2 regions of the Enterococcus sp. DIV0840 genome follow, and region 2 is predicted to be linked to the other one. Evidence: riboswitches for the same ligand, from Rfam matches in the RefSeq annotation. Region 2 holds a riboswitch; the other holds the start of a gene.
The links. A riboswitch is a leader RNA that binds a small molecule or an ion and turns the genes downstream of it on or off. The one in region 2 is predicted to bind thiamine pyrophosphate.
Positions count from the first base shown of each region.

Region 1: another riboswitch for thiamine pyrophosphate. It lies ahead of thiT (energy-coupled thiamine transporter ThiT); the one in region 2 lies ahead of tenA (thiaminase II).

Region 1 is NZ_CP172876.1:1,495,367-1,503,241, reverse strand. It holds gene IGL98_RS07110 (VOC family protein) at 1-12, shown strand, start outside; gene IGL98_RS07105 (hypothetical protein) at 395-1,309, opposite strand; gene IGL98_RS07100 (sigma-70 family RNA polymerase sigma factor) at 1,302-1,841, opposite strand; gene thiT (energy-coupled thiamine transporter ThiT) at 1,976-2,578, opposite strand; TPP riboswitch at 2,632-2,729, opposite strand; gene IGL98_RS07090 (helix-turn-helix domain-containing protein) at 2,960-4,468, shown strand; gene IGL98_RS07085 (glucosaminidase domain-containing protein) at 4,531-5,580, opposite strand; gene IGL98_RS07080 (hypothetical protein) at 5,733-5,984, opposite strand; gene IGL98_RS07075 (glutamate decarboxylase) at 6,014-7,396, opposite strand; gene IGL98_RS07070 (choloylglycine hydrolase family protein) at 7,538-7,875, opposite strand, start outside.
Region 2 is NZ_CP172876.1:2,310,106-2,317,980, forward strand. It holds gene thiE (thiamine phosphate synthase) at 69-707, opposite strand; gene thiD (bifunctional hydroxymethylpyrimidine kinase/phosphomethylpyrimidine kinase) at 694-1,515, opposite strand; gene thiM (hydroxyethylthiazole kinase) at 1,508-2,320, opposite strand; gene tenA (thiaminase II) at 2,313-2,984, opposite strand; TPP riboswitch at 3,083-3,182, opposite strand; gene IGL98_RS11015 (catalase) at 3,228-4,673, opposite strand; gene IGL98_RS11020 (lysylphosphatidylglycerol synthase transmembrane domain-containing protein) at 4,806-5,852, opposite strand; gene IGL98_RS11025 (DUF1294 domain-containing protein) at 5,883-6,161, opposite strand; gene IGL98_RS11030 (YegS/Rv2252/BmrU family lipid kinase) at 6,253-7,155, opposite strand; gene pepT (peptidase T) at 7,321-7,875, opposite strand, start outside.

The DNA of each region.
Region 1 (7,875 bases), 810 kb from region 2:
ATGAAGATGTAAATTAAAGATTATTAGTTGAAAACCATCAGTTAAATTAGCTGGTGGTCTTTCTTTGTAAAAAAGCGGAAAGTGATTTTTATGGCACATGCTTTTCCGCCATATTTTGTTCTTCTTATGTTGGGGTAGATTAAAAAATAAAATTTTATAAACTAGTAAAACTTCGTAAACTTGTAACTCATAAAAAACCAACCACTAAATTTAGTGATTGGTTCTGCTATTGTTTATTCAACTACTATTTTTGTTAAGAGTAAAACACCTTTTTTATTTCCTCAGAACATGACTCAATTAAATCATCTTGGTATCTCTTTCAGTTTTAATATACCAGCTATTATTTACTACTACAGATAATAATGTTTGCAAAATCAAATCGGATTTCAAAAAACTATTTATTCGGCTGAAGAATCGTAACAATTTCTTCTTTATATTCTTCCTTATCATCTGATTTTTGAAGTGAATTAGATACCTGCCATAAAATAATAGTATCACCATCCCAATACATATCATGACTTACCGTATAACCACCATAATTCACTACCAAATGATTCCCCTCAATTTCATAGGTCCAAGTCACCCAGTCTTCTTCCCCATCAATACGTTCTTTCATAAGAAATCCATCAAACATTAGCGTACTATTTTGACGATTGCCCTTGATCGACGATGTCCAAGAAGCATATTTTGTTAAATCCGGATCAACAGCTGGTTTAAGTTGCTTGATTTTTTCTTCTGAATATGGAAAAATTTCTTCATTGTGTGGTTCTAAAATAAGGCGTTTGTCCTCAGCAAGTTTGGGTTCCAATACTAAGTTATTGCCATTTTTCTTTACTTGATAAGAATGAATTTTTTCTATCGGATCGTCGGCTTCATTAAAGCTATCATATATAATATCCAATTGATCCCCTTTAAAGGTATAGTTCGTCGTGAAAAGTGAAAAATAATGTTCTATTATTCGCACCTTGTCATTGCCAAAACTGTAATAATCCTCTTCATTTTGAACTTTCCAGTATTTAGTTGACTGTAAAATATTCGCTGGCGTTTCTTTTTTTCTTTCAGTTGCAGTAGAGGCTGAAGTGCTTGGTTTATTGTTAGTTTCTTTCGCTTTCGTCCACATTACGGTGCCAACGAAAATAAAAGCAATGATCACTATACTAGATAAAATGATTTCTCCCGATTTATAGCGAAAGTTACGGACTCTATTTTTTCTTTGACCAGATCCTATCTCTAATGCTGTAAGTGCTTCTTCTGGCACTTCGATTTGTTTCATTGCTTTTTGTAAAATTTTTTTCTCGTTATCAGACATAATAATCCTCCCCTAAGGCTTTTTTTAGTGCGTCACGTCCTCGTTTTAAATTCGTTTTAACTGTTCCTTCCGGCATGTTTAAGAGTTCGCTGATTTCCTTAACTGAAAAATCTTGGTAATAAAATAACTGCAAAATCAAGCGGTATTTATCTTCTAATGATGTTACAGCTTCTAGTACATCCATGGCTTGATTCTTGTTTTTAGATAAATCGGTTGGTTCTTCAAATTCTGGATTGTTCTGCAACTCACGGATTTTGATCTTTTGATTGATCACTTTACTTGCTAGTCTTGCCATAATCTTACAAAACCAAGTTAAAAAATAGCTAGGTTCTTTCAGTGTATGAATCGATTTCATAGCTTGAATCGTCGCTTCTTGCATAATATCCAGAGCATCTTCTTTATTGCCTATATAGATGTAGGCCATTTTATACATGTACTCATGATTTTTACGTAAAATTTTCCCTAATGCATTTGTGTCTCCTTTGATTGCTTTTTTGATCAATGAACGTTCTGAATAGCTAAACTTCCCCATTTCCTCACCTCTTCACCCTAATAGTGTAAAAAAATTACCTGTGGGTTTCAACAAAATATTTTTTATTCGTAAAACAAAAAAAGAGCTAAAACGTGTATGTTTTAGCTCTTAACTATTTCTACATCAGAATTGTATTATTCAACACCATTATCCTGTTGGCTCATTCGTGACACGTTAGTAGGAATAAATAAAGTTGGATTGATTTTAAGGAGTAACAACAACACAACAGAGGTTGCTATTGCTGTAGCGATCCCACTCAAGCCATTCATCACAAAGGAGAATAGCCAAGGATTCATGCCCCAAAGCGCAAAGCTTCCCCAAAATACAACGCCTGCAATAAAATGCCAGAAATAACGCATAAGCGTGCCGAAAAAAGAAGCATAAATAATAATCCGACTACTCTTCATATACTCTTTATTTTTGATAGCCTGTTGCAGTTTACCACTATAAACACCCGCAAACCCTGCAAAGCCAAAAGCTAAAATATATTCAATAATCACTTGAACAGGCATCAAATAATACACTTGCGCCGTTGGAAAATGCAACAATCCCCAGATAAATGCAGAAAAGAATCCTGCTTTGGCCCCTCTTCGTAAAGCGAAAAGAGTGACTGGAATCATCCCCAGTGAAATTGAAAAACTACTCCCAATGTTTGTCGGAATAAAGGATAAGACCATTGCAATGGCCGCAACGATCGTCCCTTCGATCCAAACGCGTAACTCTGATGTTCTTTGCATAAAAAACTCCTCCTTTTAGAACGACCAATTCACAAAGGAGGAGTAAACGTATTTATTTACTCCATCACAATTCCTACGCTCGTACTAACGAACAGGTTCAAGGGTTTAGAGTTGTTACTCATTCTCAGCCATGGCTCCCCTTTGTGATGGGTTCTATTTAATTTTAGTTGTTACCCTCTGCAACGATAACAATAATAGATTACCATTGTGTCATTGAAAAGTAAAGAAACAAGTGCCCACTCTTCCGTCTAAAATAACTAGACATAACTTGCAAAAATTCATTCCTCTTATCGCAGAAGATAAGATTACACTTTTCTTTTAAAAGGTGGTACATTGATAATATCTATCACTTAATTTTTTTTGATTGGGAGGTTATCCATTTTGGAAGAAGATATATTTGATTTACTAGAAGATCAGAACAAGATCATGTTAAAATTATTAGAAATCATTTCTGAAAGTCATCGTTGGTATAGTGTCAATGAGTTAAGTTTGCGTTTAAACGTTGTAGAACGGACGATCCAGCGCTATATTCACCAATTAGAAGATACGGTTGCTGAGTATAATGAGGTAAAAGATAGTTATATTCAATTAAACTATGAAAAATATAATGGGGTTCAGCTAGAAACAGATTCTGGTAGTAATTATATAGAGTTTAAAACATACATTTTGGAAACAGATGAAACCATACAGATTTTGAAAAAGATTATGTTTGAAGAATTCTATTCTGTAAAAAAATACGCCATGACTTACTTTGTTAGTGAAAATGCTATCCGAAAAAGCTTAAAAAAGATCACTGTATTTTTGGATTTATATAATTTATCTTTATCTCGTAGTTCTTTCCAAATTGTGGGTGAAGAAAAAAATATTCGTATCATTAGTTATATTATTGGCTGGGTAACCTTTAAAGGTGTCATTTGGCCATTTGATTCTATCGACCAACTAAAGGCCTATCAATCCGTTGACAATTTTTCTGAGGCCTTCAAGTTAAAGTTTTCAAATATTCAAAGAAAACAAATGGCTTATATGTTAGCAATCAACTTGATGCGTTTTAGAAAAAATCATGTGATCGATCTTGATCCTGAATGGAAAAATTATGTTAATCTTCCTGCATTGATGCAAACATTACCTGTGATGACTGATTTAGTGGACGTTTACCATATTCATGTTGAATCGGAAATGTGCTTTTATGTTTTACTTCTGCAAATGAAAATCAAAGTATTTGAATCCGAGGAATTGAAACAACGAGTTTTTGATTATCATGAAAAATGCCAATCAGATATTTTCCAAGCAACTCACTTATTTGTTAAACGATTCCACGAGAAATTGATGCCCATTCCAGAAGAGTTGCGTGAACGTTTTTTCTTAACTAGTTTTTGCGCTCACCTTTTCTGTAAAGTCTTTAATCAACTTCAAGTTGATATAGATGGTCATCAAATTATGGATGAGGCTGATTATGACTATCCTGCATTGAAAGAAAAGCTCAATTGTTTTATTAAAGAGTTACATGAAGAAAGTGGTAGTGCACTCTTTTTATCACATGAATTTCTAGCTCAAAAGTATATTCTTTTGTTCTCTTCGATTTCACCACTAAATTATTATGAACCACCGATCAGAATTTTTCTAGACAGCGATTTGCCTTTCTTTGTGAAACAAACGATCATCACTAAAATAAGTGATCGATTCAAACATGATTTCAATATTACATTTTTAAAAGATCAGGTATTGCAACAATCAGACATCGTGCTCACAAATATTCCCAATATCATTGAAGAAGAGCAGCGGTTTACTTATAAAGTTCATCTGTTTGATTTTCCGATCAAGTTAAGAGACTTTATCGAAATTGAAAGAAAACTCAAGTTAGTAGCACAATTAAAAAGTCAAGTGTCATAGTATAAAAAAGAAGCAGATAAGGGAAAAGTAGTTTTTGCTTTTCTCTTATCTGCTTCCTTTGATTATTTAGGTGTTATATAAACCAATTGTGCTGCTGTTTCTGAATCAATGGTTCGTGTTGAAACAATCCCAAGGCCTAGTGCATTCATTTCTGAGATTTCGACTGTACCATCTTCTCCCACTTTTTCCACAAAGGCAACATGTCCATATGTTCCATCAGCCCCTGCTATCCCTGGCTGAAAAGAGACCGCACTTCCAGCTTTTGGTGTATTTGACACTTCGTAACCTTGCGCAATACCTGTACTTCCCCAATCCATGCCATTTCCCATCGTTAAACCGATAGTCCCACCTAATTGAGTGATTCGATTATAAACATATTGCGTACAGTTACCTGCTGCATAACTATTTGCGCTATCATAATTCACATGGTTATATGGCTCAAATTCCCCACCAAAATAAGGCGTTAACGCGCCCTCTTGATCGTACTTTGTTAGATCATAAATATGAATCAATTCATCAAGTTTTTGATTATACGCACTATCGGTGGCATAGGTTCCGGTGAGTGCTAAAGTCACTTGGTGATGACTCTCCGTCGAACTTTTTAATGTGTCCGTAAAAATAGGATTTTCACCACTTAAAAGTTCTGCATAATCTTCAAATGATTCTTTATAACTAGGATATTGTTTAAACGCTGCTTCAATTTGATAAATTTGACCCGCTCCGTCATCTTCAATTGTTTGAAAAGAAACACTTTGATCTTCATATGCTCCTTTGATTCCAAATAAATTAAAATAGGGCATTTGACTTAATTCACTGCTTCCTGAAGCGGATTCCAAAATGGCTTGAGCTATCATGACTGAAGCATATAAATTATGCTCTTTTGCTGTGGTCCTAGCTTGTTCACCGATCTTTAAAATAAAATCCTCCGTTGATTTTTCGACTTGGATGTGTTGCTCTTCCATCAGTAAAAGCGATTGTATTTCTTGTTCCTCTGGGACTTCGTTTGATTCTGTTTCATATGTATATTCATTGGCAAATGTCGAGACTGGACCTGTCAATGATAATTGTGTTACTAAAATTGTAGCAAAAATAAATGTTGAAACCTTTTTCAATACTATTCACTCCTATTTTTTGTTTTGTTGAATTAATCATTAAGTGTAGAGTAAAACATCTCTTTTACTCTACACTCAAAATTCAATTACTAGTGAGATAAACACACGCTATTTGCCTAAAGCCAAGAGCTGAAATTTCGATGAACGATTGATTATTCACTTACATTTAGAACCTGTGTTAGGTATCCTTGGACGATCTGATTCGACTCTTCCTCATTGTATTGATCATAATAATTAATTTCATGCAAAATACGTTTTACTTCATAAATTGCTTTTTTTTCTTCAAACCACAACTTCATACTTTGTCTTTTGCTTGTTGCTTCATTTGCTTTTAAATAGGCTAACTCCAGATCTAACATTTCTAAGGTTTTGGCAATAAGTTCAATAACTTCATCGTTTGTCATCCTCTTTGTGCTCCCTTCAAGCGGTTATATTAGTGGGTAAATCCTTGTACATGGGCCTCTGTTTTTTCATGATATAAAATTCTAGCACTATTTAAATCTTCCACACATTGTTCAAAATCTCTAATCAAAGCGTTTGCCATGTTTTGTCCTAAATCGGCGCGGCAGACAAATCGTTGAATCACTTGATTATCTAAATCTTTCGGTAAAGGATATGCTGGAACCTGCCATCCTTTCATTTGTAGACGATCGGCTAGATCATAAAGTGTCCATTCTACATCTGCATTTTCTTTCAATGTATAGCAGACGATCGGTAAGTTTTCACCGTCGTTGTAAATATCGAACAGGCCAGTTGCTTCTACTGCTTTAGAAATACTTACAGCAGCTTCTTTAGTACGTGTGTGAAGTTCTTTGTATCCATCAAAACCATAGCGATAAAAATTGTAATATTGTCCAATAATTTGGCTGGCACTTCTAGAAAAGTTGATAGCCATTGTCGGCATATGCCCACCTAAGTAGCTAACATCGAAAACCAATTCTTCGGGTAAATATTCTTTATCACGCCAGAGGACCCAGCCAACACCTGGATACACTAAACCATACTTATGACCAGATGTGTTGATAGAGACAACATTTTTCAAACGGAAATCCCATTCTAATTCTGGGTCTACAAATGGAACAAACATTGCGCCACTGGCACCGTCAATATGAATCACAAGTTCATGTTCATGCGTTTTATTATAGTTTTCTGCTAACGCATCTAATGCCTTGATATCGTCAAATTTACCAGTGTAAGTAATGCCTAAAATCCCGACGATTCCAATTGTATAGTCATCTACATAATCCAACACTTTATCGATATTCATGCTTAACTTTCCGTTATCCATGGGTACTTCACGCATCTCAATATCCCAGTATACACAGAATTTTTCCCAGCAGACTTGATAGCCTGACGCAATGATTAAGTTTGGTTTTTGCGCGTTGATATTCAACCCACGTTTGATTGCTTGGTTGCGCCAGCGGAATTTCATCGCCATACCGCCTAGCATGCAAGCTTCACTTGAGCCAACTGTAGAAGTCCCCATGATTCGCTTCATATCTGGTGCATGCCACAAATCAGCTAGCACATTGACACAACTAGTTTCTAATTCTGCTGTTTGCGGATATTCGGATTTATCGATCGCATTTTTTTCCATTGTTTCAGCCATTAACTGTGTTACTTCTGGATCCATGTAGGTCTGGCAAAAAGTTGCTAAGTTTTGACGGGCGTTTCCTTCATCAATCAACTGATCTTTGATCAAACGGTAAGCCACTTCTGGCGCTACTGGATTTTTATGTAAACTTGTCATGACCACGGCTTCGCTTGATGCTTCTGTTCCGAAAATTGGGGTTGTTTCATTATTTTGATTACTCATTGTTTGTTTCCTCCATTATCATTTTATGTTTTTGCTATGTGCTGTTTTTTTGATTGTTGCTATGTCTGAATGATGAAACTTAAAGGAAACAAGATCGTTTCTTTGTCTCCTTTAAAGCTTCATTTTTTAACTTGATTAAAATCAATTTAAGGTTTTGAATGTTTCAATTTTATCTGCCATAAAAGTGATTGGTTTATCTACTTCAAGCAAGTCATCTGTGATCGTTACTTTAGCGATTTGGCTATTATCGTAACTATTAAAGTAGTAAGAACGGCTTTCGTTACACATTGTTCCTACATATTGAGAGTAATCTTGAGCACCTTCTGAGGTCACAACAATTCCTTTAGGGATTCGAACCGTTGCTAAAATATGGTAGGCGTTGGTTACACCAGTTGCTTCATCTTGTGCTTGGTCGATATGTTCTTTGAAGAACGCTGCTCGAACAAAACGTTCAGGCGGTGTATAGCCACCAGGTAAGC
Region 2 (7,875 bases):
CATAGAAACTAAATAAAAAAACGTATAAAATCATTATGAATGATTTTACACGCTCTTATTTTAACCAATCAACGCTCTTGCTTTAATTGTTTAACGGCTTCTGAAATATCTTTTGCCTGTGTGATTGCAGAGATCACTGAGACACCATCAACATTTGCAGTTAACACACTTTGAGCATTTTCCGTATTGATCCCACCTATTGCGACAACTGGTTTATGCGCTTTTTCCGCTAATTCTTGCAGTCTCACCAAACCAATCGGCTGTTCAGCATCCTCTTTAGATATCGTACCGTAAACTGGTCCGATGCCGTAATAAGAAATTTTCCCCAGTTCATTCGCTACTAGAACTTCTCTTTCATCATGACAAGATAAGCCAACGATTTTATCTGAAAATAGTGATAAAACCTCTTCAATTGCTTGGTCTTTTTGTCCAACATGAATCCCATCAGCGTCAATTTCTAAGGCCAAAACAACATCATCATTGATCAAAAATGGAACCCGATATTGTCTACATAGTTGCTGACAAGTTTTTGCCATCTTCTTTTTAGCCTCCGGTTGCACCAAACACCCTCTGCCTTTTTCACGATATTGAAAACACGTAACTCCTGCCTTTAAAGCTTCCTCCAAAACGTTTGGTAAATCTCCATTTGCGATATCTTGGGTTCCTGCAATAAAATAGACTGAAAGCATTTCTTTAATGTCTCCCATTGCGCTCTACCTTTCTATACGCCCAATGATTTGTCGGTCCATTTCCCAAACCAACTTGAATTCCGTCAGCAATTGCTGCCTGAATAAATTCTTTTGCCGTATGGACAGCTGCTCTTACCGATTGTCCTTTGGCTAATTCAGCTGTAATACATGCTGAAAATGTACAACCTGTGCCATGAGTATTTTTAGTATTGATTCTCGGTGCGGATAACCATTCTATTTGGCCATCTTCAAGTAACAATAAATCAGACGATTGTGTCTTCTCAAGATAATGACCGCCTTTTATGACAACATTTTTGACACCCAATAATTGAATATTTTTTGCTACTATAAGCATTTCTTCTTTGGTTGTGATTGTCATGTTACTAATGACCTCTGCTTCTGGAATATTCGGTGTAACAACAAATGCTTGCGGCAATAAATCTTCAATCAACGATTTGACAGCAGAATCTTTTAATAAGGCTTGGCCACTTTTAGCGATCATCACAGGATCTATGACCAATGGACCAAAATCGCTTGTTTTTAAAAATGTTGAAACGAGATAAATGATTTCCGTAGTAAATAACATACCGGTTTTGACAGCTGAAATTTTAAAATCTTCTTTGACAACCTCTAACTGATCTTGAATCGCTTCCAAGGGAATATCGTACACATTTTTTACCCCTTGCGTATTTTGGATAGGCAAAGCCGTCAAAACAGAGGTACCAAACACAGAACGTTCTTGAAATGTTTTTAAATCAGCTTGCATCCCTGCCCCGCCACCGCTATCAAATCCGGCAATCGTTAAGGCTTGAATTGTTTCATTCATTTGTATCAACCCTTTCTACTCTAGCTTTTTCTTGTACTAACCTACTCTCTAATCCAGATAATTGATCTAGTAAATAAGTTCTAAATGAACCAACTGAAACACTGGTTAACTGTTCTCCGACAATTTCCCCTGCTAATGCATAAAGTGTACTTGCAAAAACTACGCTTTCTAAAGAGCATTCCTCATCAACGGCCAAGAAAGCACCACAAACACAGCCATGTAGGCAACCCGCACCTGTCATCTTGGTAAAATAAGGGGTTCCATTTTTTACAAGATAAGTTTGCTTCCCATCTGTGATCACATCGGTTGCTCCGCTAACTGCAATAAAACAGTTTGTATCTAGCGCTAGTTTTTCGGCTAGTTTTTTGACATCCGCTGAGCCTTCTCCAGCATCTACCCCTTTAGCAGCCCAAGCAGTTCCACTTAATGCAGCGATTTCTCCAGCGTTTCCCCGAATCAACGTTGGCTTGACTTGATTCAATAATTCTGCAACTGCTTGTTTACGATAAAGTGTTGCGCCCACGCCTACAGGATCTAAAACAACGGGTTTCCCCAGTTCATTCGCTTTTTTACCAGCTATGATCATCGCTGTTAATTGTTCATCATTCAAGGTCCCCATATTTAAAACAACAACATCCGCAATCGCAGCTACTTCTTCCATTTCAGCAATTGTACTTGACATAAACGGCGATGCACCGATCGCTAGTAAACCATTAGCAGAATCATTCGCTACAACAATATTAGTAATAGTATGAACAAGCGGATTTTTTAAACGCAGTTCATCGATCAATTGATAATTAATCATGTTTTAGCCCCCATTTTTGTTTCGTATAAGCCATTTCCCAAAAGTTTAATTCTTCATAACTACTGATAATAAATGCTTGCTTCATAAGTGATCGTTCTTCGGTCGAAACTTGTTCTGCAAGATAATCAGTCAAATGTCTTTGCCGAATGACAGATTCCCGGTAACCTTCACTATCATAGGTTTCGATCCAGCGTTGATATAAAGGATCTGGGGAGCCGCTATAAATTAGTTCTTCACCAATTTCTTGATACAACCAGTAACATGGCAATAAAGCCGCAGCTGTTCTAGCTAGACTTTTAGTTCCGATCTCTCGATACATGTGAGAGGTGTATTGATAAGCAGAAGGTGCAATTGGTGTGTGATCAATTTCCTCTTCTGTCACGTTCAGGTCTTTGAAAAATGTCTTTCTAACCGAAATTTCTGCTGCTTCCAAACTTTTAACGCCTTCTAGAAAACAAGCCTCAATCTCTTTATTCATTGTTAAAGCTGCAGCTTTCAAGTGTATTTGGCTAAATTGTTCCAAATAATAACGATCTTGGATCAAATAATAACGAAAAATTTCTGGAGCTAAGGTTCCTGCTTTTAACTCTAAAATAAACGGATGTTCTTTACTTTCCTGCCAAATTTTATCGACAGATTTCCTTGCTTCTTCGGTAAATGTCATACAATTCCTCCTCGATTTTTTGAGAAGAATCTTAAAAAAACAGAAAAAAACTCTATAAAATGACAAAGAACCATTTCATAGAGTTAAGTCGTTGTATTCTATTTCTCAGACTACTTCCCTACGCGAGTATAAACTCACAGGTTCAAAGGGTCCGTTCAAACGAACATCTCAGTCAAAATGACTCCCCTAGTACTTATCTAAAGTATAGCATACTATTTTATTAGTGACTGGTTTAAACAATTTTTACAGCTGAATTTCTTCAATTGGAATATTCAAAGCTTCAGCGACTCTTGACCCATAGTCTTGATCGGCTTGATAAAATTGTTTGATTGCTAAAATCTGAATTTCTCGATTATCCACCTGACCTAAGTTATTTTTGATAGTTTGGACTAAACGTTCTTTTTCAGCTTCTGGAATCAAACGATAAAGATCACCCGCTTGAGAATAATGATTTGGACCATACTCATAAGTTCCTGCCTGCCCTTCTACATCAAATGGCGTAATCGCGGCTGATTCGTCTTGGACTGGTCCACCTTGACTATTTGGTTCATAATTAACTGCCCCACCAAGGTTATTCCCTTGCATGAATCCATCTCGTTCATAATTCCTAACTTCATTGATTGGTTTATTGACAGGTAGCTGATCATAATTAACACCTAAACGATAGCGCGCTGCATCCTTATAGGCAAATAGTCTTCCTTGTAGTAACTTATCTGGTGATACTTCGATCCCCGGTACCAAGTTAGCTGGTGAAAATGCAATTTCTTCCACATCTGTAAAATAGTTTTGAGGATTTTCATTCAATGTCATTTTGCCAACTTCGATCAATGGATAATCTTTTTGTGAAACGACTTTGGTTACATCAAATAAATCATATTTGTAGTTCAAACCTTCTTCATATGGAATGATTTGTACACAAAGTGTCCATGAAGGAAAATCGCCTGTTTCAATTGCCTGAAATAATTCATCCATTAGATAATCCGTGTTTTCAGAAGCAATCTGTGCAGCAACATCATCTGTTAGATTTTTTACACCTTGATTTGTTCTAAAATGATACTTCACCCAAAAAACTTCTCCTTGATTATTGACCCATTTAAAGGTGTGACTGCCATATCCATGCATCGTACGATAACTTGCAGGAATCCCTCGATCTGCCATTAAAATCGTTACTTGATGGACAGATTCAGGTGAATGAGACCAAAAATCCCATTGCATATAGGGATCACGTAAATGTGTTTTTGGATCACGCTTTTGAGAATGAATAAAATCAGGAAACTTTAACGCATCATTGACAAAAAATACCGGCGTATTATTGCCGACAATATCATAATTTCCTTCTTCTGTGTAGAATTTGACTGCAAACCCTCTGACATCACGGTATGTGTCGATATACCCCGATTCACCAGCTACTTGGGAAAAGCGAATCGCTACTCTCGTCTTTTTCCCTACTTCATTAAAAAGTCCAGCTTTTGTATAGTTACTCATGTCATTAGTCAGCTCAAACTCGCCAAAAGCACCAGCGCCTTTAGCATGAACCACTCTTTCAGGAATTCTTTCGCGATTAAAATGAGCTAACTTTTCCAAAAGATGAATATCTTGAATCAATACTGGCCCTCTTTTTCCAGCTGTTTGCGAGTGTTGATTATTCGCTACGGGTTGCCCTTCACTTGTGGTAATTTTTTTACTCATATTTTCACCTTCCCATAAATATATTCTTTACTTATCAATAGTAACTCTAATAAAGCGATTATTCAAATATAAAAGAGCCGAACGAAACTATCTCTGTTTCGTTCGGCCCTTTTTAGTTAACGCTTTTCATCTTTACTCATCCGTGACTTCTTTTTTCTCTTTCCTAACAGCATGAAGTCCTAATTTTATCTCTCGTCTTTTTTGAATCAAGACATAAACAAACCCAATCAAAAATGGTAAAACAAAGCTGCCAAAGCGGTACAATAATAAAGATGATACTGCATCAACAGTTCCCACTAAAGGTTTAAAGAGTAATAAATAAACAAATTCAAACGGACCAATTCCTGCTGGTGTTGGAAATACACCAGACAAGATAACTGAAAAACTGGTAAAGGAAAGAACTAAAAGAAAATCAATATTTGGATGATTCTCAACCAATACAACATATGGAATCACATACCAAAAAAGTAACTTCGCTACATTCCAGCCAAAAATCCGAATCATCGCTGAACGGTCTTTGGTAACAGTTTGAACCGTTTCTCTTAAAGAATAGATTTGCAGATTGCATTTATCTACCCAATCCCGTAATTTTTTTCGCTTAAAGAGCTTATTTGTCCAGCTTATTAACATTACTTGAAGATTGATACTACTTGAAAGAATCAGTAGTGAAAAGATAATCACAAAGGTCAATCCGACGCCCATTAAAATAAAAGGAATCATTTTTGGTGCACGTTCATAAAATAAAGAAAATTGGAAAACCAATCCAAGTACTGACAGAAAAATGACGGCGACTTTATACATGATCATATGTAACGCTGTCACGCCTACACCTTGAGAAACTGCTAATCCTTTTTTCTTATAAAAATAAATTTCAGAAAGCAATGTTCCAGTTCCAAATGAAATCACACGATAAAATGCGACATAACAAGAAGTAAAAAAACCATCTTTCGTTGTGAAATCTTTTTGAAAATAAGAAGCAATCTCTTTGATGGAACGGCCTTCGACGATTTGATATATGACTCCCAACAAAATAACTAGGGCAACAACGATCCAACTTGTTTCCATTAATTGAGCAAATATATCACTTAGAGAATTATCCATCACATAAATAATCACTCCGATAAAAATGGCTAACAGGCCGATATTCAGGAAAACTTTTGTTTTAGAATTGCTTTTCATAGTTTCTCCCCACTAAATTTGTATTCACGATTATCTTTTATAACTAAAACAAATAATTGCAATAGCCACAAGTGTACCAAAGATAAAGAAAAAATAAAAGCGTAATTTTCTCGTTTTATGATGAAAAAGTTGTTGAGCGAATAAACCACCGATTCCCCCTCCAATCAAGCCTATAAATAAAAGATCAAATTCAGGAATCCGCCATTTTTTTCTTTTAGCTCGTTGTTTATCAAGATACATCACAAATAATTCAACCAAATTTACGATGAGCAAATACACCCATGGTAAATGTTTCAACAAACCTGTCATTCATTTTCCTCCAACAATCATTCTCTTAATAGAATACCTTGAAAAACCAAGCGTTGTAAAGTTAATCAAACACTTAAACAAAAAGTAAAGCCTAAGAACCAGGGACAAAAACAGTCAAACCATGCTTAACCACTTTCATTTGAATTGGTAAATCTTCACTTGGATCACCATCCACACGTGTCCCAACTTTTTTTTCATTTTGACTTTTAATGTTTATTTCAGCTGCTGTCATGTATTTGATATCAGGAAGCTCATAGATTTTTCCTGCAATAATTTTTGGTAGATAAAAAGCCAATTTGAAAAAGTTTAATTTCGGTAGAATAGTTAAATGAAACAGTCCATCATCTGGCGAAGCCGAATCATCAAAATTTGTATAACCACCAACAGAATTTGTCATCGTCACAGTAACCAACTGTGTCTTTCCTTGCCACTGCTCTTTTTCTGTTTTGATTTCTAAGCGATAACGTTTTTTCTTTGCGAGCAATTTAAAAAAGTTCTTAACAAAAATAAGCTTACCGTATTTTTGTTTGTCTTCTTGACTGATCCGAGCCGCTGTATCTGCTAAAATACCAATCGTCATTGTACTAACAATCACTTTTTCGTTAATCATACCATAATCGATTTTTCTAGTGACTCCACCTAAAATCACATCAGCTGCTGCTTCAAATTTCATTGGTATACCTAAAACTCTAGCCATGTTATTCACCGTTCCACCTGGCAATAACCCAACGTTTAGGTGCGGCAACTCTTCTTTAAAATCCTCCACATTATGATTGATCGTGCCATCTCCACCAATGAAAATAAGTGTATCAATATTTTCAGTCTTCGCTTTTTCGACTGTTTTTTTGCTATCACAATCTGGGCCAACTTGTTCTAATAGAAAATGGGTGTTTGTTTGTCCATGATTTTTTGCATACTCTACAAACTGTTCTGCTAATTCTCTGCCTTTATCTTTACCAGATGTTTCATTAAAAAGTATCATTACATTTTCCACTTGAGTTCCTCCTCATACTAAAAATGGTGACAACGTCCCACTATGTTTCAAAGCAAAGGCGCAGCCGATTCGTCTAACCTTGACAGAAAAACAGGAAGTAAGTCACTACCTGTAACGTTACTCCCTCTTTTCAAATTTTACTACTATTATCAATAGACACGAACTTTATTTAGCGTTAGATTCTGCAATTTTCACAATGACATCCGTCGCTTTTTCCATAGCTTGCAATGAAACAAACTCAAAGCGGCCATGCATATTTTCGCCACCAGCAAAAATATTAGGCGTTGGAATACCTAGATAAGAAATTTTAGAACCATCTGTTCCGCCTCGGACAGGTTCGATCAAAGGCTCGATATCAAGTTCGATCATCGCATTTTTTGCCAATTCAATAATGCTCATATCTTTTTCGATTACTTCACCCATGTTGTAATATTGATCAAATAAGTCGATTTGAACACGTTCTTGATCAAACGGCTGATTGATAATTTCTTGAACTTTAAGAATCAACGCTTTACGCGCTTCAAATTTTTCACGATCATGATCACGGATGATATAAGTCATTTGTGCTTCTTCTGGAGTACCACTCATTTGAGCTAAATGGAAAAATCCTTCGTAACCGTCTGTTTTTTCAGGCACTTCATTTTGCGGTAATTGGTTCTGGAAATCGATTGCCAACTGCAATGCATTGATCATCGTATCTTTTGCTGTTCCAGGATGCAC